Regions from separate parts of the Lactobacillus sp. ESL0677 genome, predicted to be linked through region 1. Evidence: predicted binding sites of a transcription regulator. Region 1 holds the regulator's gene; each other region holds the start of a gene.
What was found. Region 1 encodes HrcA, which represses chaperone genes, less so after heat shock. Its sites were predicted from a motif close to TTAGCACTCNNNNNNNNNGAGTGCTAA; they were not measured.
Positions count from the first base shown of each region.

Region 2: a site for HrcA is predicted at 2,433-2,459, ahead of OZX76_RS02850 (ATP-dependent Clp protease ATP-binding subunit). Genes of this name have one in related genera too.
Region 3: a site for HrcA is predicted at 3,505-3,531, ahead of OZX76_RS08275 (Hsp20/alpha crystallin family protein). Genes of this name have one in related genera too.

Region 1 covers NZ_CP113946.1:1,217,835-1,224,980, reverse strand. Annotated here, with positions in the region: gene OZX76_RS05965 (YlxR family protein) at 1-242, shown strand, start outside; gene OZX76_RS05960 (ribosomal L7Ae/L30e/S12e/Gadd45 family protein) at 245-556, shown strand; gene infB (translation initiation factor IF-2) at 562-3,204, shown strand; gene OZX76_RS05950 (ribosome-binding factor A) at 3,226-3,588, shown strand; gene truB (tRNA pseudouridine(55) synthase TruB) at 3,633-4,526, shown strand; gene ribF (riboflavin biosynthesis protein RibF) at 4,546-5,475, shown strand; gene hrcA (heat-inducible transcriptional repressor HrcA) at 5,628-6,677, shown strand; gene grpE (nucleotide exchange factor GrpE) at 6,689-7,146, shown strand, end outside.
Region 2 covers NZ_CP113946.1:546,982-554,127, forward strand. Annotated here, with positions in the region: gene OZX76_RS02845 (DUF1827 family protein) at 1-73, opposite strand, end outside; gene OZX76_RS02850 (ATP-dependent Clp protease ATP-binding subunit) at 197-2,389, opposite strand; gene OZX76_RS02855 (hypothetical protein) at 2,552-2,737, shown strand; gene OZX76_RS02860 (phosphocarrier protein HPr) at 2,847-3,113, shown strand; gene ptsP (phosphoenolpyruvate--protein phosphotransferase) at 3,113-4,846, shown strand; gene spxA (transcriptional regulator SpxA) at 5,055-5,453, shown strand; gene OZX76_RS02875 (adaptor protein MecA) at 5,561-6,295, shown strand; gene OZX76_RS02880 (competence protein CoiA family protein) at 6,363-7,146, shown strand, end outside.
Region 3 covers NZ_CP113946.1:1,683,078-1,690,223, reverse strand. Annotated here, with positions in the region: gene OZX76_RS08285 (C1 family peptidase) at 112-1,428, opposite strand; gene OZX76_RS08280 (C1 family peptidase) at 1,520-2,842, opposite strand; gene OZX76_RS08275 (Hsp20/alpha crystallin family protein) at 2,981-3,403, opposite strand; gene greA (transcription elongation factor GreA) at 3,612-4,073, shown strand; gene OZX76_RS08265 (Y-family DNA polymerase) at 4,248-5,561, shown strand; gene OZX76_RS08260 (hypothetical protein) at 5,554-5,913, shown strand; gene OZX76_RS08255 (CPBP family intramembrane glutamic endopeptidase) at 5,999-6,661, shown strand; tRNA gene OZX76_RS08250 (tRNA-Gly) at 6,706-6,776, opposite strand; gene OZX76_RS08245 (hypothetical protein) at 7,010-7,146, shown strand, end outside.

The sequences.
Region 1 (7,146 bases):
CTAAAAAGGAATTAGTGCGGATTGTGATTGACAAGGACAAGAATGTCTCTGTTGATCCTAGCGGTAAAAAACCGGGACGCGGTGCATATGTATCACTAGATCCAAGTAAGATCAAGTTTGCACAAGAAAAAGGTGTTTTAGAACGAAGCCTAGGTGCCAAAGTTCCAGACGCATTTTATGAAGACCTGTATTCTTATGTGGATCATCAAAAGGCAAGAAAAGAATTGTTTGGTGATAAATAAATTTGCAAAATAGACAAAAAGCATTAAATTTGCTTGGGCTTGCTCAACGAGCTGGAAAATTAGTTTCTGGGCTTGAAATTGTGTTAGTTGGCCTTAAAGCAAAGCAAATCAAGATAGTTATTTTGGCTAATGATAGCCATGCCGATACAAGTGAGAAGATCACTAGAGCAGCTAAGCAGAATGACGTTAAGGTTATTACTGAATTTAGCAGCGATGAGATGTCGCATGCAATTGGTAAAGAACGTAAGGTGTTGGGCTTAACTGACGCTGGTTTTTGTAAGGCATTAGGACAAAAGATTAATGAAGGAGTGTGATTGGGATGGCTAAAAAAAGAATTTACGAAATTGCAAAAGAATTAGGCATCGATAATAAAGTTGTGGTTAAAAAAGCAAAGGACCTCGGCTTTGATGTTAAAAACCATATGTCATCACTAGAAGATTCACAAGTAAGTCAATTAAAGGGTAGTTTCCATAGCTCCGCTCCCGCTAAAAAGCAAGAGAAGACTGCTAAAAAGAGCAGCAAAATCAAGGTTTCTGTCACTTCTATTCGTAAGAATGAGAAGAAGCATGAAGAAACTGGCAATAGAAATAATAATCGCCGCAGAAACAATCGCCGGCCTAATAACCGTAACTCGCAAGAGCGTAACCAAGACCGCCGTTCAAGTAATAATACTAATTCCAATGCGCATACTTCTAAGCCAGCAGCTCAAGATTTGCTTAAGCAATTAAAGCAAAAGCAGCGTGTTGAGCAAAGCAATTTGAATAAGCAGGCTGACAAGGCACGTAAGGCTTATCATGAGCATTTGCAAAATCCTAAGGCAACTGAAAAAGTTAAAAATAATGCTGCAGCACCTAAGGTACCTGCAAAAGAAAAGACAACTGAGACAAAGGTTATTGGTCCAAAGATTATTAAGCCTTCGCCAGCAAGAATGAAGCAGAACGAACCAGTCCCTAGACAACAACCAGTAGTTAATAATGCTGGTCCAGAGCCAGTTAAGGAAGAAAAGCGCCGTGGTAATGGCTATACTTCACGTAATTCTGGTAAACCTGGTCGTAAGGGTAGAAATCAAACTTTTGGCAATAATGGTAGTAACAATCATTCTGACCGTCAAGAACGTCGTAAGCGTAAAAATAAGCGTCGTCAAATTGACCAAACGCCAAAAAAGCAACCAACTCAGAGAAAAGAGCGTCCATTACCAGAAACATTGGTATACGAAGTTGGTATGAATGCTCAAGATTTGGGTAAAATTTTGCACCGTGAACCAGCAGAAATCGTTAAGAAGCTATTTATGCTTGGTGTAATGACTAACCAAAACCAATCTTTAGATAAAGATACGATTGAATTGATTGCTGCTGAATACGGTATTAATGCAGAAGAAAAGGTTCATGAGGATATTTCTGATATTGATACGCTTTACAGTAAACGCATGGAAGCATCTAAAGAATCAAAAAACCAGGTTAAGCGTCCACCAGTTGTTACAATCATGGGTCACGTTGACCACGGTAAGACAACTTTACTTGACCGCTTACGACACACACATGTTTCTGCTCATGAAGCAGGTGGTATCACTCAGAAGATTGGTGCTTACCAAGTTCATGTTGGCGATCATTTGATTACCTTCTTGGATACCCCAGGACATGCAGCCTTTTCAAACATGCGTGAGCGTGGTGCTGAAATAACTGATATTGTTGTCTTGGTTGTTGCTGCCGATGACGGTGTAATGCCACAGACAATTGAAGCTATTGACCACGCTAAGAGTGCTAAAGTGCCAATTATCGTAGCAATCAACAAGATGGATGCTCCAGGTGCAAACCCACAACACGTTACAGAACAGTTGATGAAGTACAACTTAATTCCAGAAGATTACGGTGGTGACACAATTTTTGTTAATATTTCTGCTAAAACTGGTGAAAATGTTGACGACTTGTTACAAATGATTTTGTTGCAAGCTGATGTGATGGAATTGAAAGCTGATCCTAAGCAACAAGCAATCGGTACAGTTGTTGAAGCGCGGCTTTCTCGTGGACGTGGTCCAGTTGCCGACTTGCTTGTACAACAAGGTACTTTGCACACTGGTGATCCAATCGTTATTGGTAACCGCTTTGGTCGGGTACGTGTAATGACTAACGATCGTGGTCGTCAAATCGATAAGGCAACACCATCAATGCCAGTTGAAATTACCGGGTTGAATGATGTACCTGAATCTGCTGATAAGTTGGTTGTCTTTGATGATGAAAAGACTGCCCGTAGTGTTGGTGAGCAAAGAGCACAACAAGCTTTGCAACAATCAAGAGAAAATGTTCAACATATTACTTTAGACAACCTCTTTGATACAATGAAGAGAGAAAACATGAAGGAAGTTGACATTGTCTTAAAGGCTGATGTTCAAGGTTCTACTGAAGCGCTGCAACAATCACTTGAAAAGATTGAAGTTGAAGGCGTTCGGGTTAATATTATTCACGCGGGTGTTGGTGCTGTTAATGAATCAGATGTTACTTTAGCTGGTGCTTCCAACGGTTTCATCATTGGATTCAATGTTCGGCCAACTGCAACTGCTAAGTCACAAGCTGAAGCTGATGGTGTTGATATTCGCCTTTACAGTATTATTTACAAGGCAATTGATGATGTAAAGGCTGCGATGCAAGGGATGCTTGAACCAACTTATGAAGATAAAGTTGTTGGTAGCTTAACTGTTCGTGAAACTTGGAAGGTTTCGAAGGTTGGTACAATTGCTGGTTCCTTTGTTGACTCTGGTTATGTTACTCGTGATTCAACTGTTAACTTAATTCGTGATGGTGTGGTAATCTACACTGGTAAAGTTGCTTCACTTAAGCGGTTCAAGGACGATGCTAAAGTGGTTAAGCAAGGATTCGATTGTGGATTAACAATTGAAGGCTATAACGATATTAAGATTGGCGATCAGCTTGAAGCAACTGAAAAGCAAGAGGTTAAGCCTAATTAGTAATTTTGCTAGGAGGAAAGTATGAAGCACAGAATTGGTCGTGTTGAAGGAGAAGTCCTCCGTGAATTAACCAAAATTTTGCGGAAAAATATTCGTGATCCGCGTGTCAATGATGTTACGATTACTGCGGTTGAATGTACTAATGATTTATCATATGCAACTGTTTATTACAGTATTCTTTCTGAAGATCCAAAAAAGGAAGAAGAGGTTGCTACTGGCTTAGAAAAAGCCAAGGGAATGATGCGTCACTTGCTTGGGCAGGTTTTGACAGTCTATAAAGTTCCCGAGTTAATTTTTAAGCGGGACAACTCTGTTAAATATGGTAGTAAAATCGATAAGTTAATTGCTGATTTAAAAAAGCAAGAAGCAGATCGTAACAATTAAAAAAGGCGCCATTGTGGCGCTTTTTTAGTGGGAACGGGTTAAAAATGTTAAACGGTATTTTAGTAATTGATAAGGCTAAGGGGATGACTAGCGCCGATGTCGTGTACCATCTTCGCAAAGCCTTACATATCAAAAAAATTGGTCATGCTGGAACGCTTGACCCTGATGTTACTGGTGTCTTGCCGATTGCGATTGGTCAGGCAACTAAGCTAATTGAATTAATGCACACGCAAAACAAAAAATATGTTGGCGAAGGTATTTTTGGCTACGCCACTGATAGTTATGATATTAGTGGCACAACTTTGGCAACTAAAAAAATGACAGAACCGCTTGCAGCTAAGATAATTACTCAGGGGATGCAGTCGTTTGTGGGCAAGATTGAGCAGGTACCACCAATTTATTCAGCCGTACGGGTAAATGGTAAACATTTATACGAATATGCCCGTGCAGGAATTGAGGTTGAACGACCTAAACGGCAGGTTAATGTTCTAGCTTATGACTTAACTGCACAACCAGTTTTTGACAAAGAAAAAGGCCAAGAGGAGTTTGCGTTTGTAATTGAATGCAGTAAGGGGACTTATGTGCGTTCATTAGTCAATGATTTGGGAGATAAGTTAGGTGTGCCGGCTGTAATGAGTACTTTGCGCAGAACCGCTAGCTCGGGCTTTGATCTTAGTCAAGCAGTCAGCTTGGACGAAATTGTGGCTGATCCAAGTAGAGCCGCACAACTGATTCAGCCAATCGATGCCTTTTTTAAAAATTATACGCAAGTTGATTTAACTATGGACCAATGGCTAAAAGTGAAAAATGGGGCGGCGATTGCTTTAGAAACTGATGCAAATCAGGTTGCATTACGATACAATAATAAGGTTAAGGCAATTTATCAAAAGGATGCAGAAAAGTATCGTCCTAATTTGATGCTCTTGCAAAATGAATAGGTGAAATGAAGGTCTTATTGTGCAAATTATCCATTTAACTTATCCAGTTAAAGAAAATTTAATACCAAGTAAAATCGTATTAGCGTTAGGGTTTTTTGATGGTGTTCACCGAGGACACCAAAACTTGATTGAATTAGCGCGTGAAGCAGCAACTAGAAAGCACTTGCCGCTTGTTGTCATGACGTTTGACCGTCATCCAAAAGAAGTTTATCAAAATGCTAAGGTTGTTTACATTGATAGTCTGGATGAGAAGGCTTATAAAATGGCGCAATTGGGTGTCGATTACTTAGTTGTTATTCATTTTAATGACAAATTTAGCAAACTAACAGCGCAAGAATTTGTCGATCAAATTATTGTACAGCTAAAAGCAGATACCGTTGTTGCTGGGTTTGATTATACTTATGGGCCAAAAGACGTTGCCAATATGAAAAACTTCCCTAAATTTGCTAAAGGAAGATTTGATATTATTGATGTTCCTAAGCAAACCTATGAAGGTCAGAAAATTGGCTCAACTGAAATTAGAAAAGCAATTAGCGACGGCAATATGGAGCTAGCAACCGAACTGTTAGGTTCGCCGTATGTCATGTCTGGTATTGTCGGTCACGGATTGCGTAATGGTCACAAGTTAGGTTTCCCCACGGCTAATTTGGTTTGGTCGGAAAACAAGGTTTTGCCTAAAGTCGGTGTCTATGCAACTAGAACTAACATTGGCGATAAATGGTATGATTCCATGACCAGTGTTGGCTACAACGTGACAATTAATGAAGGCAAACAGATTTTTATTGAATCTAACTTGTTTGGCTTCGACCAAGAAGCATACGGGGAAAAAATGATTATCAAGTGGTATAAGTATACCCGGGGTGAAATAAAATTTGTTGATCTTGCAGGATTAAAAAAGCAAATGACGCATGATGAAGCAGAAATCAAGGCTTACTTTGCTGATAAATAAAGACTTCCATCTACTTAAAAGTAGGTGGAAATTTTTTGCTGCTAGAAAATCCAAATATTTTTAGCACTCGACTTGACATTCTGCTAAATGCTAGTATCATAATAATTGTTAGCACAAAAGATATGAGAGTGCTAAAAGTGAGGGCGATATTTATGTTGACCGAACGTCAAGAACTTATTTTAAAAACAATCATTAATGATTTTACACAGACTCATGATCCAGTAGGTTCGAAGACAGTGATGAATCAGTTGCCGATTAAGGTGTCGAGCGCAACCATCAGAAATGAGATGGTTGTTCTAGAAGATAAGGGCTTAATTGAAAAGACCCATTCTTCTAGTGGTCGTGTTCCTTCCAGTGAGGGCTACCGCTATTATCTTGATAATTTAGTCGAGCCGCTGCAAATACCGGAATCTGTTTATACCAAAGTTATTAGTCAGCTTGACCGACCGTTTCATCAAGTTAATGAAATCGTTCAAGAAGCTGCTAAAATTTTATCCGATTTAACTAACTATACGGCATTTGCGGAAGGACCGGAAAATCAGGATGTAACTGTAACGGGATTTCGGATTGTTCCGCTAGTTGGTCGGCAAGTGATGGCAATTCTAGTTACCAGTGATGGTAGTGTTCAGAATCAGGTTTATAATTTACCGCACAATGTTCATGGTGATGAGATTGAAAAAGCCGTTCGCATGATTAACGATGAACTAGTTGGTAAAAGTTTAGCTGAAATCACGCCGGAGCTGCTTAATAAGGCTGTTGGTCAAAATATCAGTGGTAAACATGCTAGCGAACTGATTGATTTGGTTGAAGATGTCATTAATGACGCTGCCAGTGAACAATTATATGTTGATGGTCAAATTAATTTGTTAAATAATTCTTCAACAGCGGATGTCTCTAGTATTCGTTCGTTATATGAATTAGTCGATCATAACGATTTGATTTCAAATTTGGTTTCTTACCAACCGACTTCAAAAAATGGTCGATTTCCTGTTAGGGTCAGTTTGGGCTCAGAATTACCGAACGAATTGTTAAAAGATTATAGTTTGTTAACTGCAGAGTACAGTGTTGGTTCCCATGGTAAAGGTGTAATTGCTTTGCTAGGGCCAACGAATATGCCGTATTCACAAGTAATTGGCTTACTTGAATATTTCAGAAATGAGTTAGCGAAGAAATTACTTGAATATTACGGTCGATTTAAATAAGGAGGTTAGCCGTGAGTAAAAAAGATTTTCCTAGTGAAAAAGATTTAAACCAAACAGAAGCGACTACCGCAAAGTCAGAAAAAGAAACAAAATCCGAAGCGAAAAAGCAGGCTGTAAAAGCAGATAAAAAAGAAAAAACGCCAGAGCAAAAGCTTCAAGAAGAATTGACTAAAGCTCAAGCAGCTAGCAAAGATTTTGAAGATAAGTATTTGCGTAGTCAAGCGGAAATGCAAAATATGCAAAACCGCTATAATAAAGAACGAGCACAATTAATAAAGTATGAGTCGCAATCTTTAGCTAAGGATGTATTACCAGCAATGGATAATTTAGAGCGTGCCTTAGTCGCCAAGGTTGATGATGAAGCATCTCAACAGCTAAAGAAGGGTGTGCAAATGACACTTGATTCTTTAGTTAAGGCTATGAAAGATCACGGAATTAGTGAAATTGAGGCTGAAGGTGTTAAATTTGA
Region 2 (7,146 bases), 670 kb from region 1:
AGTTAACATCAGTTGAGTTAAGCTGACTGTGTACTAAATCCCGATAACTATTGGTTACATCTATTAAATGCATGGATTTCACCCGTTTCTTGTAGTAGTTTTGTCAACTCTAGTATAACGCTAATTTGTTGTTTTTTCTCTAAATAAAAGCATGATTATTGTAATTTTAAATAATCATGCTTTTGATGTATTTTAGTTAAAGTTCAGTATCTGGAGTAGTTGCTGGGGCAGGCTCTACTTGTCCATTAATCACAATGTGACCATCGGCAACACTTGCAGTTAGGTTTTTGGCATCTGGATGATCAAGCTTGAAGTCAGCCACGCGATCTTCAATTTCTTCTTGAATAGTTCTGCGCAAAGGCCGTGCACCCATTGCTGGATTGTAGCCATCTTCGACTAATTTCTTCTTGGCATCATCAGTTACTGTAATTTGCAAGCCTTGATTTTTGACCATATTGTTGGTTTCATCAAGCATCAAGTTAACAATCTTAACGAGGTCGTCCTTTGATAATTCGTTGAATTCAATAACGTCATCAAGCCGATTCAGAAATTCAGGCTTGAAGAATTGACTCATGGAGCCTCTAGCCGAATCTTTTTCTTCGTCGGTATTTTCAGCCGCAAACCCAACACTGGTATTTTTAATTCCCTGACCAGCATTGGAAGTCATAATGATGATTGTGTCTTTAAAGGAAACAGTCCGTCCTTGTGAGTCGGTTAGCCGGCCGTCGTCCAAGATTTGCAAGAACAAGTTCATTACCGACGGGTCAGCCTTTTCGATTTCATCGAGTAAAATCAGGCTGTAAGGGTGACGGCGTACTTGTTCGGTTAATTGTCCAGCTTCTTCATAGCCGACATAACCAGGAGCAGAACCGATTAATTTGGAAACAGAATAGGATTCCATAAATTCCGACATATCAAAGCGAATCATGGCGTTTTCTGACCCAAACATTTGCTTAGCTAATTGCTTAGCTAATTCTGTCTTACCGACCCCAGTTGGACCAACAAAGAGGAAGGAACCAATTGGACGACCAGACTTATTAAAGCCGATTCGGTTGCGGCGGATTGCGCGAGCAACTTTATCAACAGCTTGGTCTTGACCGATAACGTGGGCCTTTAAAGTTGGCGCCAAGTTTTGCAACTGGTTTTCCTCTTGCTTTTGCAAATCGCCAACAGGAATACCAGTTTTTTCTTCAACGATTTTATTCATAATTTTGCTGGTAATAATCGGGGATTTATCGGGATCAATCTTTTGATCCTTCACTTTGTTGTACTTTTCGATTTGGTCGCGGTAATATGCGGCCTTTTCGTAGTCTTCGTTTTTTAGTGATTCCTGCTTCAATTGTTGAGCAGCAGCGATTCGTTCTTTAATCTTATCTTTATCAACGTAAGGAATGGTCAGATTCATTCTTGAACCAGCCTCATCAAGTAGGTCGATGGCCTTATCAGGCAAGAAACGATCTTGAATATAACGCTCAGACAGTTCGGCCGCTGCTTTAATTGCATCGTCTGTGTAGTGAACGTGGTGGTAATCTTCGTAGCGCTTTTGGATACCTTGCAAAATGCGAATGGTTTCGGCAACTGATGGTTCCTTGACGTCAACAGGTTGGAAGCGGCGGGCTAAAGCCGAATCCTTTTCGATTTCACGGTATTCTTTTAACGTAGTTGCGCCGACTAATTGCAGATCGCCGCGGGCAAGGGCAGGCTTAATAATATTACCAGCGTCCATTCCGCCTTCTGCGTTCCCAGCACCGACAATTTCGTGAATCTCATCAATGAACAAAATAATGTCGTCATGTTGTTGCAATTCTTTAATCAGCTGTTGCATTCGCTGCTCAAACTGACCACGAATACCGGTTCCTTGGACAAGTGAAACGACGTTTAGTGAAATAATTCGCTTGTCTTGTAATTTAGCAGGTACCGAACCATCGACGATTTGTTGGGCGAGGCCTTCGACAACTGCTGTCTTACCAACGCCGGCTTCACCAATTAGGACCGGATTATTTTTAGTTCTCCTATTTAAAATCTCGATTACCCGAGCAATTTCCTTATCGCGACCAATCACTGGGTCAATTTTGCCCTTTTTAGCTAATGCCGTTAGGTCAGTGCCGTATTGGTCAAGTAATGAACGACCACCATTATTGCCGCCGTTAGCTCTTTGCGGCTGTCCTTGATTAGCGTTGTTAAATGCAGCGTTATTACCGTTCATGCTATTAAATAAGTCATCAAAGTCTCCGAAGAAACCGTTGTTGTCATTATTCATATTAATATTTCCTTGTTGTTTAAGTTCTTGATAACATTGTCCACATAAATTAATTTCGCGACTTTGGCCATTAACCTTAGCATAAAGGTGAATGGAAGCAGGCCGCTTTTGACAGTTTTGACAAAGCAATTATACTTACCGCCTTTCATTTCAAGTTTACTAAATTATATAATTAGCACTCTCAATAATCAAGTGCTAAAACTCAAAAACTTATTTTTTGTAAGTTCAATAAATATGTTAGAATAACAGTGGTCATTAAGTAAAAAAGACAAAAAAGACGGTGATATTTTAGTGGATTATCAAAAAATTCTTGAACAATTGGCTGATGGTGAGCTTGATCAATATGAGGTTGAGCCTCAAAATGCCTTTGGTTTTCAAACTGCGTTGTGTGCGTTTGGCAAAAGACAAAATATAACAGGCCGCGCCTTACGTGGTGGGAAAATCATTTATTCACAGTCAAAAGCAGAAAATTTATGATGTAAACTGTTACATTTATGTTGTCTAATTCACAAAAAAATGATAGTCTAATATTCGAATAGGTATTTACTACCGTTTTGATTTTTCAATTTAAAAGGAGATAATTATAATGGAAAAACGCGATTTTCATGTTGTTGCAGAAACAGGTATTCATGCTCGTCCAGCTACGCTTTTAGTACAAGCTGCTTCTAAATTTGGTTCAGATATTAATTTGGAATACAATGGCAAGTCAGTTAACTTGAAGTCAATCATGGGTGTAATGTCACTCGGTGTTGGCAAGGGTGCAGATGTTACAATTAGCGCTGAAGGTGACGACGAAAAAGACGCTATTGCTGCTATTACAGATACAATGAAAAAAGAGGGTTTAGCTGAATAATGACCAAGACTTTAAAAGGAATTGCTGCAAGTGATGGTATCGCTGTAGCACCTGCTTATCTCTTGGTAGAACCAGATCTTTCATTTACGAAGACCACTGTTGCCGACGCTGCTAGTGAATTAGATCGCTTTAAAAAGGCGACCGATGCTTCAGTTAAAGAAGTTGAACAAATTCGCGATAGCGCAAAAAAGAGTTTAGGCGAGGACGAAGCTCAAGTATTTGAAGCCCATTTGATGATTTTAAATGACCCTGAATTTACGGGAGCCATTGAAACTGAAATCAAAGATCAAAAAGTTAATAGTGAAGCCGCACTTGATGAAACTGCACAAAAGTTTATTGCAATTTTTGAAGGAATGACCGACAACGCTTATATGCAACAACGTGCTGCTGATGTGCGTGATGTTTCTAAGCGGGTAATGGCTCATCTTTTAAATAAAGAATTGCCTAACCCAGCTGCAATTGATCATGAGGTTATTGTGGTTGCGCATGATTTGACACCTAGTGACACTGCCCAATTAAATAAGCAATTTGTTAAGGGCTTTGTAACTGATATTGGTGGTCGGACTGCGCACTCAGCAATTATGGCTCGTTCACTTGAATTGCCGGCTGTTGTTGGTACCGATTCGATTACTAAGGACGTTGAAAACGGTCAGACTTTGGTAGTTGACGGTTTGAACGGTGATGCAGTTGTTGAGCCAAGTGATGCTCAAGTAGCTGACTACAAGCAAAAGAGTGAAGCATTCTTAGCACAAAAGGCTGAATGGGAAAAATTAAAGAACGAACCGTCAGTTACTGCTGATGGTAAGAAATTCACCATTGCAGCTAACATTGGTACGCCAAACGATATGCAAGGTGTTAATGATAACGGTGCTGAAGCCGTTGGCTTGTATAGAACCGAATTCTTGTACATGGATTCTAAGGACTTCCCAACAGAAGACCAACAATTCGAAGCCTATAAAGAAGTTATCGAAGGGATGCACGGTAAGCAGGTTATTATTCGGACAATGGATATTGGTGGTGATAAGCACCTTGATTATTGGGACTTACCAGACGAAATGAACCCATTTCTAGGTGTCCGGGCAATTAGATTGTCACTGAAGAACGAAGACATTTTCCGAACCCAATTAAGAGCATTGCTTAGAGCTTCTGCTTACGGTAAGTTAGGAATTATGTTCCCAATGATTGGTACGTTGAACGAATTACGCAAGGCCAAGGCAATTTTAGCTGAAGAAAAAGCTAAGTTGACGAGCGACGGCGTTAAAATTGGTGATAACTTAGAAGTTGGGATGATGATTGAAGTTCCAGCTGCTGCAGTTTTAGCTGATCAATTTGCCAAAGAAGTCGATTTCTTCTCAATTGGAACTAATGACTTAATCCAATACACAATGGCTGCTGACCGTGGTAATGATAATGTTTCTTATCTTTACCAACCAGCTAACCCATCAGTATTACGCCTAATTAAGCATACAATTGACGCAGCCCACGAAAATGGTATTTGGTGTGGCATGTGTGGTGAAGCCGCTGGTGACAGCACCATGTTCCCAATTTTATTGTCAATGGGTCTTGATGAATATTCAATGAGTGCAACCTCCATTTTGCGGATTAGAAGCTTAATGAAGAAGTTCAATACTGAAGACATTAAGGAATTGGCAAATAAAGCATGTTATATTTCTGAAACTGCTGAAGAAAATGAACAGTTAGTTGCTGACTTAATGAATAAGGTTGACAAGTAATAAAACAAAAAATGGTACATTATCAAAGGTAATGTACCATTTTTTATTTCACCTTTAATCTTTCTTGGTAAAAAGGTCATAGTTTATTCACTTTTAGACTGTAATATAAAAATATAATTAATTACGAAAATACTACTTACAAAAAAGAAGTAATATGCTATAATAGATATTAGTTAAGAAGTAGTATGTTCAAAGGAGCGTGAAATATATGGTTAATTTGTATATATCTCCGAGTTGTACCTCGTGTCGTAAGGCAAAGGCTTGGTTGAAGAAACATGACATTGCTTTTAAAGAAAGAAATATTTTCTCTGAGCCTCTTACTAAAGACGAGCTTATTCAAATTTTGCGGATGACAGAAAATGGTACCGAAGAAATTATTTCAACGCGTTCAAGAGCTTTCCAACAATTAAAAGTTAATCTTGATGATTTATCAATCGACCAATTGCTTGATTTGGTTGAGAAGAATCCGAGCTTATTGAGACGACCAATCATTATGGATGATCGGCGTTTGCAAGTTGGTTACAATGAAGACGAAATTCGTCGGTTCTTGCCACGGAAAGTTCGTCGGCTTGAACTCGAAGAAATGCAAAAGATTGCTGACTTATAATCTAGCAGTGTTTTTATTAAAAAGCGTTGGTTTTTTAGACTAACGCTTTTATTTTACCTGCAAAGTACGCTACAATGAATAAAAGAATCCAATGGAGGTGAAAACTCGTGCAAGTTGATCATATTAATGAAAATACTATTCGTGTCCGGATAGATAAAAATGAATTAGCTAATCGTGGATTAAAAGTTTTAGATTTATTAGGTGATCGGGATAAGATTCAGCATTTCTTTTATTCTATTTTAGATGAAGTTGATACCGATCATTCCTTTAGTCAGGATGCTCCGGTGACCTTTCAAGTGATGCCAAATAACGGTGGCTTAGACTTGTTAATTAGCAAGGTAACTGATAAAGACCGCGACCATTTGACGCAAATGTTTGGTGGTAATACAGACTCTCAGCAAGAGCCTGATGACCCGCGTAAAACGTTTATTGATTTGGATTCTGATGAGGAGCCAAATGATGATGAAACTGAAGAACCTCCTGTTAGCAGTTCTCAAGGCGATGCACAATCGCAATCTAAGAAGCCATTTTGGAAATTTCAAAAGAAACAGGCATATAGTTTCAATGACCTCGATCCGTTAACTGAACTAGCGGATAATTTACGGGCTAGTGATTTGTCTTCAAGTCTATATTTTGAACGAGGAGAATTTTACTTAGAATTAACATTTAATAATGAAAATTATGCGGAAATTAAACCGGCAGATGCTTGGGCAATTGCGAATGAGTACGGCATTAAAGTTAAGGCTAGCGAGATGGCGCGAGTGCGGACAACGGGTAAATGTCTGATTGCTTGTGATGCATTGGGCCATTTGCGGCAGTACTTTGGTAAAAATAATCGCTAAATAATTTTAATTAAAAAGGCAGGTGAGTAACTTGCCTTTTTTGCGTACTTAAATTTAGGTGATAAATTTGTACGCAGCATTATTAAATAAGCAATTGGTTCTGGCTGCTACTGAAGCAGCACAGATTAACAATAAAGCTCAAAAAAATTATTCTTGTCCACGATGTCATCATCGCGTGCAGCTGATTAAAACAGCTCAAGGGGCGTATTTTAAGCATTTAACGCGGTCAACTAGCATGATGGGTGAAAAAGAAGAACATGCGCTGAGTAAAGTGCTACTTAAAGAAGCATTGCGAGAAGCTGGTTTTCACGCACAACTAGAAATTCCACTTGCTGAGGGGCAGCTTCGAGCAGATGTTTTAGCAAGCCCGCAATTAGCGTTTGAAGTGCAATGTGCGCCGCTAAGCTTGACAGAATTTAACCATCGGCATCAGTTGTATTCTGAAATTGGGGTGGTTGATGTTTGGGTTGTGGGGCAGCGTCATTATTTACAAAGGCAAATAAAAAAGTCACAACAGATTTTTTTCCGTAAAAACCAGTTGTGGCGAGATTATTATTTGGAAATTAATCCTAAAAGAAGGCAATTAATTCTTAAGTACAATGTTTTACTTGAGCCGGTAACTAGTCGAGTTCATTATCAAATGACAACATTTACTTTAAACGCGCAAGGATTGCAACTTTTGTGGCATTTTCGGCCGCGGCTGAAGACATATCAAGTTAATCCTGCTGAGCAGCGACGATATTTAGCACAGCAATTAATGCAAAAAACAAAAATAGGGCAGTCAATTGCGACTGCCTTGTATGCTGAAAAGATGACACTCGATGATCTACCAGAAAAAATTTTTACTGAGA
Region 3 (7,146 bases), 470 kb from region 1:
CGCTATTAACTATGGTGCAAAAAGGGGATGCACTAGTTCAGTATCTAAATTAAAAAAATAAAAAAACGAGGTTCCTTTTCTGAACCCCGTTTTTTATTAATCTAATGTATTTTAGGCTAAAGAATCCCAAACTGGTAGGTCAGTGATTGGCCCTTCAGCTAAAGTAACTTGCTCTGGTGTTAGGTACTTTTTGTGAACGACAACTTCATAAGTATATTGTTTAAACCAGTCATTAGTCATTACAAAGAACCCTTTGTCGCCGTTCTTTTCACCCCAAGAATTTTCAACTTTCCATTGGCGAATGTGGCCGTTATCCTCATCAACACCAACCAATGTCATGGCATGTGTTGAGGCAGCAGCACCAGTGCGCAGTTGGTCAGCCTTAGACATCTTGGAATCAATGCCAAACAAGTCGTCCAATTGGTACAAGTTAGTATCAAGGTAGCCTTGCTTACGGTCGCTTTGCTCGCCAACATCATTACCAAACCAAACAGCTTCGCCATCTTTTAATTGGGCAACAGAAGCTTGTTCAAGATATTCCATTGGAACATTCAGGAACTTAATCCGGTAAGAACCCTCAACGTTATCTTCAAATGGTAAGCCGTATAGTTTGCCGTATTCGTGGTCAGGAGCATTAGTTAAGACAACATAGTCATCAAAGTCAACGTCACCCATATATTTATGTAAAAATTCAAGCGGCGTTAAGTCCCTATCCAAGTGATATTTTTTATCGTCATCACGGTATTCCAAGTCAAATTTCTTAGGTGGTTCACCAACAGCGATTGCTGTCATTTGGTAAACTTCGCTTAAGAATTTTTGCCGTTTTTCTTCAATTTCTTCATCCTTGCCAGCTTGCTTTAAGTTGCGCAATACTAGGGCGTCCTTACGCATCTTGTCACCCAAGGCTTTAGCAAAGGCATTTGTGTTGTTGGTGTTGAAACTTTCGGGCATTGCGTATGTTGGCACTACACCATATTTTTCAATTAATGCTGCAGCCATGTGGAATTGACCGCCATCTTCGCCGGCATCATTTAAATAAGCCTTAACAGTCCGTGAGTCGAGTGGCTCATCTGCAGTGGCTAAAATGTTGTCGTAAAAAATATTGGCGCGCTCAATTTTATCCCAGAAAAAGTTGTAACTTTGTGAGAAGGTAAAATTCTTAACGTGATATTTTTTACCAAAGTTGTGACGCAAAATATTTAGCGTCGCAAATTCCCAACAACGACCAGATTGGCGCTGATTAGTGACGTTTTCCGTATCTAATTCTGTTGAAAAGACCCGGGTTAATTCACCTTGTACGCGTTCATTATATGAAGCCATTTGAACACCGCTCTTTTGAGCAGCGCGAGCAACGACTTGGTTTTTCGGATTCTCGTTAAAGTTGTCAGCGAACTTTTCGAGTTCTTGCACAGTTAATTTGTGTCCCATATATGTTCTCCCTTTTAATCTTTTTTGAATTACTCTTTAATTTTAAGCTAAAAGAAAACCGAGTTCAATTGCTGAACTCAGTTTTTTGTTATTAGCCTAATGGGTCCCAAACGGGTAAATCTTCGGCAATTGGACCTTCTGCTAGAGCTAATTGCTCTGGTGTTAAATACTTTTTGTGAACAGCAACTTCATAAACGTAGTCGTTAAACCAATCATTGCTCATCACAAAGTAGCCATTCTTACCGACTTGGTTGCCCCAGGAATTTTCAACTTTCCAGCGGCGCACTTCTCCTTGGTCTTCATCAACACCAACAAAAGTCATAGCATGTGAGAAGTTAGCCTCGCCAGTTCGCAGGCGATCAGCCTTGGACATCTTTAAGTCAACATCAAAGAGGCTGCTCATTTGGTAAAGTTGCGAATCAAGGTATCCTTGTGGCCGGTCTAATTCGTGCAAAACATCATTGCCAAACCAGACGGCTTCACCATCCTTGAGCTGCTTAATTGTTGCGTCTGCAAGGTAGGTCATCGGCACGTTGAGTAACTTGATTTCACATAAGCCAGCTACATTATTATCAGCGGAATAGCCGTACAACTTGTTATATTCGTGGTTAGGCGAATTAGTTAAGACAACGTAGTCGTCTAAGTCGAGGTCGCCAAGATACTTTTGATAGAATGTCTGCGGCGTTAAATCCTTGTCCAGATGATACTTTTTATTGTCGTCACGGTATTCTAAGTCGAATTTTTTAGGTGGTTCGCCAACAGCAATCGCCGTCATACGGTAAATTTCGCTTAAAAAGCGATCTTGCGTTTGTACAACTTCGGAATCTTTGCCAGCTTGCTTTAATTGGCGCAGCACTAAGGCATCCTTGCACATTTTTTTGCCTAAAGCCATCTTCAAGGCATCGGTATTGTTAGCGTTGAAGCTTTCTGGCATTGCGTAACTTGGGACAACGCCGTACTTTTGCACTAAAGCAGCAGCTAATTGCCAATGGCCGCCGTCTTGACCAGCACTTGCCAGATACTTGCGCACGGTTCGTGAGTCGAGATCTTGGTCTGCGGTTTTAATAATGTTGTTGTAAAAAATATTGGCGCGTTCGATTTTATCCCAGAAAAAATTATAACTTTGTGAGAAAGTAAAATCTTTGGTGTGGTATTTTTTACCAAAGTAGTGGCGCAGGACATTGAGGGCGGCAAATTCCCAGCAGCGGCCGGAATGCTTTTGTGCTGTAACTTGACCGACATCAAGTTCTGTCGAGAAGACACGGTTAAGGTCATTACTGGCTTTTTGTTCATTATAGGAAGCTGCGAAAATGCCATTCTTTTGGGTAGCACGAGCAATAACCTGATTTTGCGGTTGCTTATTGAAGTCAGCAGAATATTTTGCCAATTCTTGAAATGATAGTTGATGGTTCATTAAGTAATGCTCCTTTTTTAATTAATTATTAATAAATATTTTAAGGCAAAAGAAAAACGAGTTCAATAGCTGAACTCGTTTTAGAGAATTACTTGTATTGGCAACTTATCTGAGACTTCTTGCAAGTATAATAATAAGTTAATCGATTGAAATCGAGTTATCATTGCTGCCAGCATTTTGCTTTGGCAGGGTAATAGTCAATACACCTTTATCATACTTTGCATGAATCTCACTTGCAACTACATTTGGTAATCTAAAGCTACGGGAAATGTGTCCTTCGCTTCTTTCACGGTGGATGATACTGTCATCTTTAGACAAATCTTTGAATGACTTTCTAGAGCCAGATACGCTCAAAATCCCGTTATTGTAGTTTAAATTAATCTTTTCTTTGTCCATGCCGGGCATGTCAACCTTAACAACATAGTTCTTGTCGTTTTCGGCAACATCTGCCTGCATTAATTTTGCCATTTCGTTATCATCAAAAAATTTCTGTGGAAGGTCAAACCAATCATTCATTGCGTCAAATAAGTTATTGTGACGATTCGTTAAATCTTGTGCCATAGTAAAAACTTCCTTTCAAAAATTAAATTATTGGTAAAGAAGACTTTCATTTCTTCCTTACACTGATTATTATAGTAGGCAGATTTGAAAAATGGAAATGTTTAGCACTCTTAATTTTAGAGTGCTAAATTTAAGAAAGAAAGTTTGCTATGACTAGCTATTTTACTTGTGGATAATTTTAAATTAAAAAACTAGAGGAGTAATATTTGTGGTTTATTATCAAAAAATGACACCGGAAGGCTACCAAAAAATTAAGAATGAAATTGCAGATCTAAAAAAGGATCGCCCCCGCAGAATTAAGATTTTGCAGGAGGCACGCAGTCTAGGTGATTTATCAGAAAACACTGAATACACAGAGGCTAAACGCGACTTGGGACACTTGCAAAGCAGGTTGCGTTACTTGGATAAGCAATTAAAGTATGCCGAAATTGTGGAAAAGACTAACGATGGCAAGGTTGACTTAGGAAAAACAGTGACATTAAAGTTTGCTGGTGATGCTGAAACCGAAGAATACCGCATTGTTGGTCGCATGGAAGCTAATTTAGACGAGGGTAAAATAGCATTTGACTCGCCACTAGGTCAGGCAATTATGAAGCAGCCGGTAGAAACAACGGTAACTGTGGCAGCTCCGGCAGGGGAATACCAAGTAACAATTATGGCTATTAAATAAGAAGGCACAATCTGAAATTTTCGGATTGTGCCTTTTGCGTTAAGTTCAGAAACATAAGAAGGTTGAGCAAAAAGATGTTAATTACTCTGAAATTGTTCTTGCCTGTTCGAACAAAAGTTCGTATAATAATTTTGATTAATAGCGAACAAATGTTTGTGATAAGGAAGTGCCATTATGTATGATTATCGTTATGAACCGCATCGCGTAATTTTTATGATTGACAATAAGTCGTTCTTTGCTAGTTGTGAGGCGATTCGGCTTGGGCTTAATCCGATGAAGGCTGTTTTAGCAGTTTTGTCGCACCAACCAAATACTAAGTTTGGCTCGGGCTTAATTATGGCAGCGTCACCTTTGGCTAAGAAGAAATATGGCTTAACTAATGTGATGCGTGCGCGTGATTTGCCGTCTAAAAAGCAAGCGCCAGATTTAATGCTGGTCGAGCCGCATATGAACCTTTATATCAAGCGTAGTATGCAGGTCTTGCAGATTTTCCGTAAGTACGCAGCAGAGGAAGACATTCATGTTTACTCAATCGATGAAAGTATGATTGACATGACTAAATCATGGCACTTATTTGGCGATGACCCCTATCTTGTTGCTCGCAAAATTCAACAAGAAATCCGCCAAACTTTGGGGCTGTACACAACTTGCGGAATTGGTGAAAATCCTTTACTGGCGAAGTTGGCGATGGATCTTGCCGCTAAGCACCGGCGCTCAATGATTGCGGCGTGGCACTATATTGATGTGCCAGATACAATTTGGCAGATTCCTAATCTTGAAGATGTTTGGGGAATTGGCAAACGAACGGCGAAGCGATTGCGGCAGTTGCAGATTAATAATATGTATGACTTGGCCCACACTGATCCCGCGATTTTGACTAAAGAATTTGGCGTGATTGGTGAGCAGCTGTTTGCCATGAGTTGGGGTGTTGACCGCAGTATTATCAGCGACAAGTTTGTTCCCAAAATGAAGCACTACGGCAATTCACAGGTTTTAATGCGGGATTATACGGACCAACAAGAGATTGAGATTGTCTTGCGTGAAATTGGTGAACAGGTGGCAGCGCGGATTCGGGCGCACCAGTTGCAGACGGGGTGTGTTAATTTGGCAGTTGGCTTTAACCAGTATCAGCAGGATGGTCAGCGGAAAGGCTTTAATGTTCAACAGAAGATCATCTCAACTAACGATAATGACTTGCTAGTAGCAGAGCTAGTGGCACTTTTTCGTAAAAATTGGCATGGCGAGACCGTTCGAACTTTGGGCGTTAGTTATAGTCAGTTAGTGCCCGATACTAGTCAGCAGCTGACTTTCTTCTTGCAGCCAGAGCGCCAGATTAAAAAGCGCAATTTTATTATGACAGTTGATAAAATTCGCCAAAGGTATGGCTTTACCAGTTTAGTTAAGGCTTCAAGTTTACTAAAGGGGGCAACGGCAATTCAGCGGAGCAGCCTTGTGGGCGGACATAACGGCGGGAATGCTTATGAGTGATTTTGATAAAATTGTGCAGGATTTTTTCAAAAATTATCAGGATCGCGGGATGAAAAAATGGACTGGCTTTTTTCTAAGTGATCATACAATGACGATAAATAAGGACCGCGACAAGCGCAGTGTTCGGCATCCAAGCAAGAGAACGCTGACTCAAGAAGAAATAGGTAGCAGGCTGCTAGAGGCTTACAGTAATCACCAGTTAGTGCGTGTACAAGTTAAGATAGTCGATGAAAATGATTGTATGCCAGCTGATATTGTTGGCTTCGTGAGTGGCTATCATGAAGATAAAATTATTATTGCTAATCAAAGTGTTGCTTTAACCGACATTAATAATATAGAATTAAAATGGTAAAATTTAATTTGAAATTTCATAAAACTGTCTTTTTTTGCTATAATATGGGACTTGTAGGGTACACAAATGGATAGAGGTAATTTTTGTGAATACACCAGCATCAAGAGAGGGCAACTTATTCCGCTATATTGTTTACTTCATCGGCTATTTAATGGCTGCTGGCACGGTTAAGTTAGTTACTATAAATTCACCAATTCGTATTTGGGATTTAATTTTATTTGCATTAATTTCTCTAATGGTTTTGCTGTTTTTCATTTATCGTTTCAATCGTGAGCAACGCTTTTTTGACCGCAGTCTGTCGGGATCGTGGCTTGCCAATTTTGGCATGACTATTGGTCTAACCTTAGTAGTAACGATGTTGCGCATTGTTGTTTCCTGGTTGCAGGCTTATGGTAAGGTTAAGCTGTATGGCTTTCAAACAATGTATTTACGTCATGAATCAGTCGCGATGTATTGGTTTTTGGTTGTGGCTTTAGGAATTGTGCTACCAATTTTGCAGGAATTTTTAATTACTGGATTTTTATTCAATTATGCGTTCAGACATAATACAATGCTAACGGCAATTTTAGGAATTGCGACCTCGGGTATTCTGTTCAGTGCGCTGAATTGGCAAACGACGGTTCCACTCTTAGTGATTAATGCAATCTTTGGCGCATTGTTTGCGTGGTCCTATCTCTATACCCAGACGTTGTGGATGCCGATTTACTTAGCGGTAGTCAACGGCATCATTTTGATGGTAATGATATAAAAATAAAAAAGGCAATGATTGAAAAATCATTGCCTTTTTAGTTAAGCGGATAGCGTGAATCGAACCCGCATCTTCAGCTTGGGAAGCTAACGTTTTACCATTAAACTATACCCGCGTTACTAAAATAGTTTATCATGTTTTGCTAATAATGCCAAGCTAAATTTTGATAGATAGAGGTTTAGCTTTTATTTTTCTATAAATCATGTATGCTACTATCAGCTTGTTTGCTATAATATTTAAGACGTAGAAAGTTAAAAGACGGTTTACTACCTGTGAGTGAAAGGACTGATGCCTATGAGCATGAGTGGATTCATACTCCAATCTATTGTAAAAAAGGAGGGCAGGTAGTTGGAAATCATTTTGGCTTTAATGCTACTTTTTGCTATTGGATTAGTAGGACTAGCATTTAGATTAGCTAAAATGAAGCAGTACCAGCTACTAGCGGCAGTAATAATAAATCTATTGCCACTAGTAGTTGAACTGCT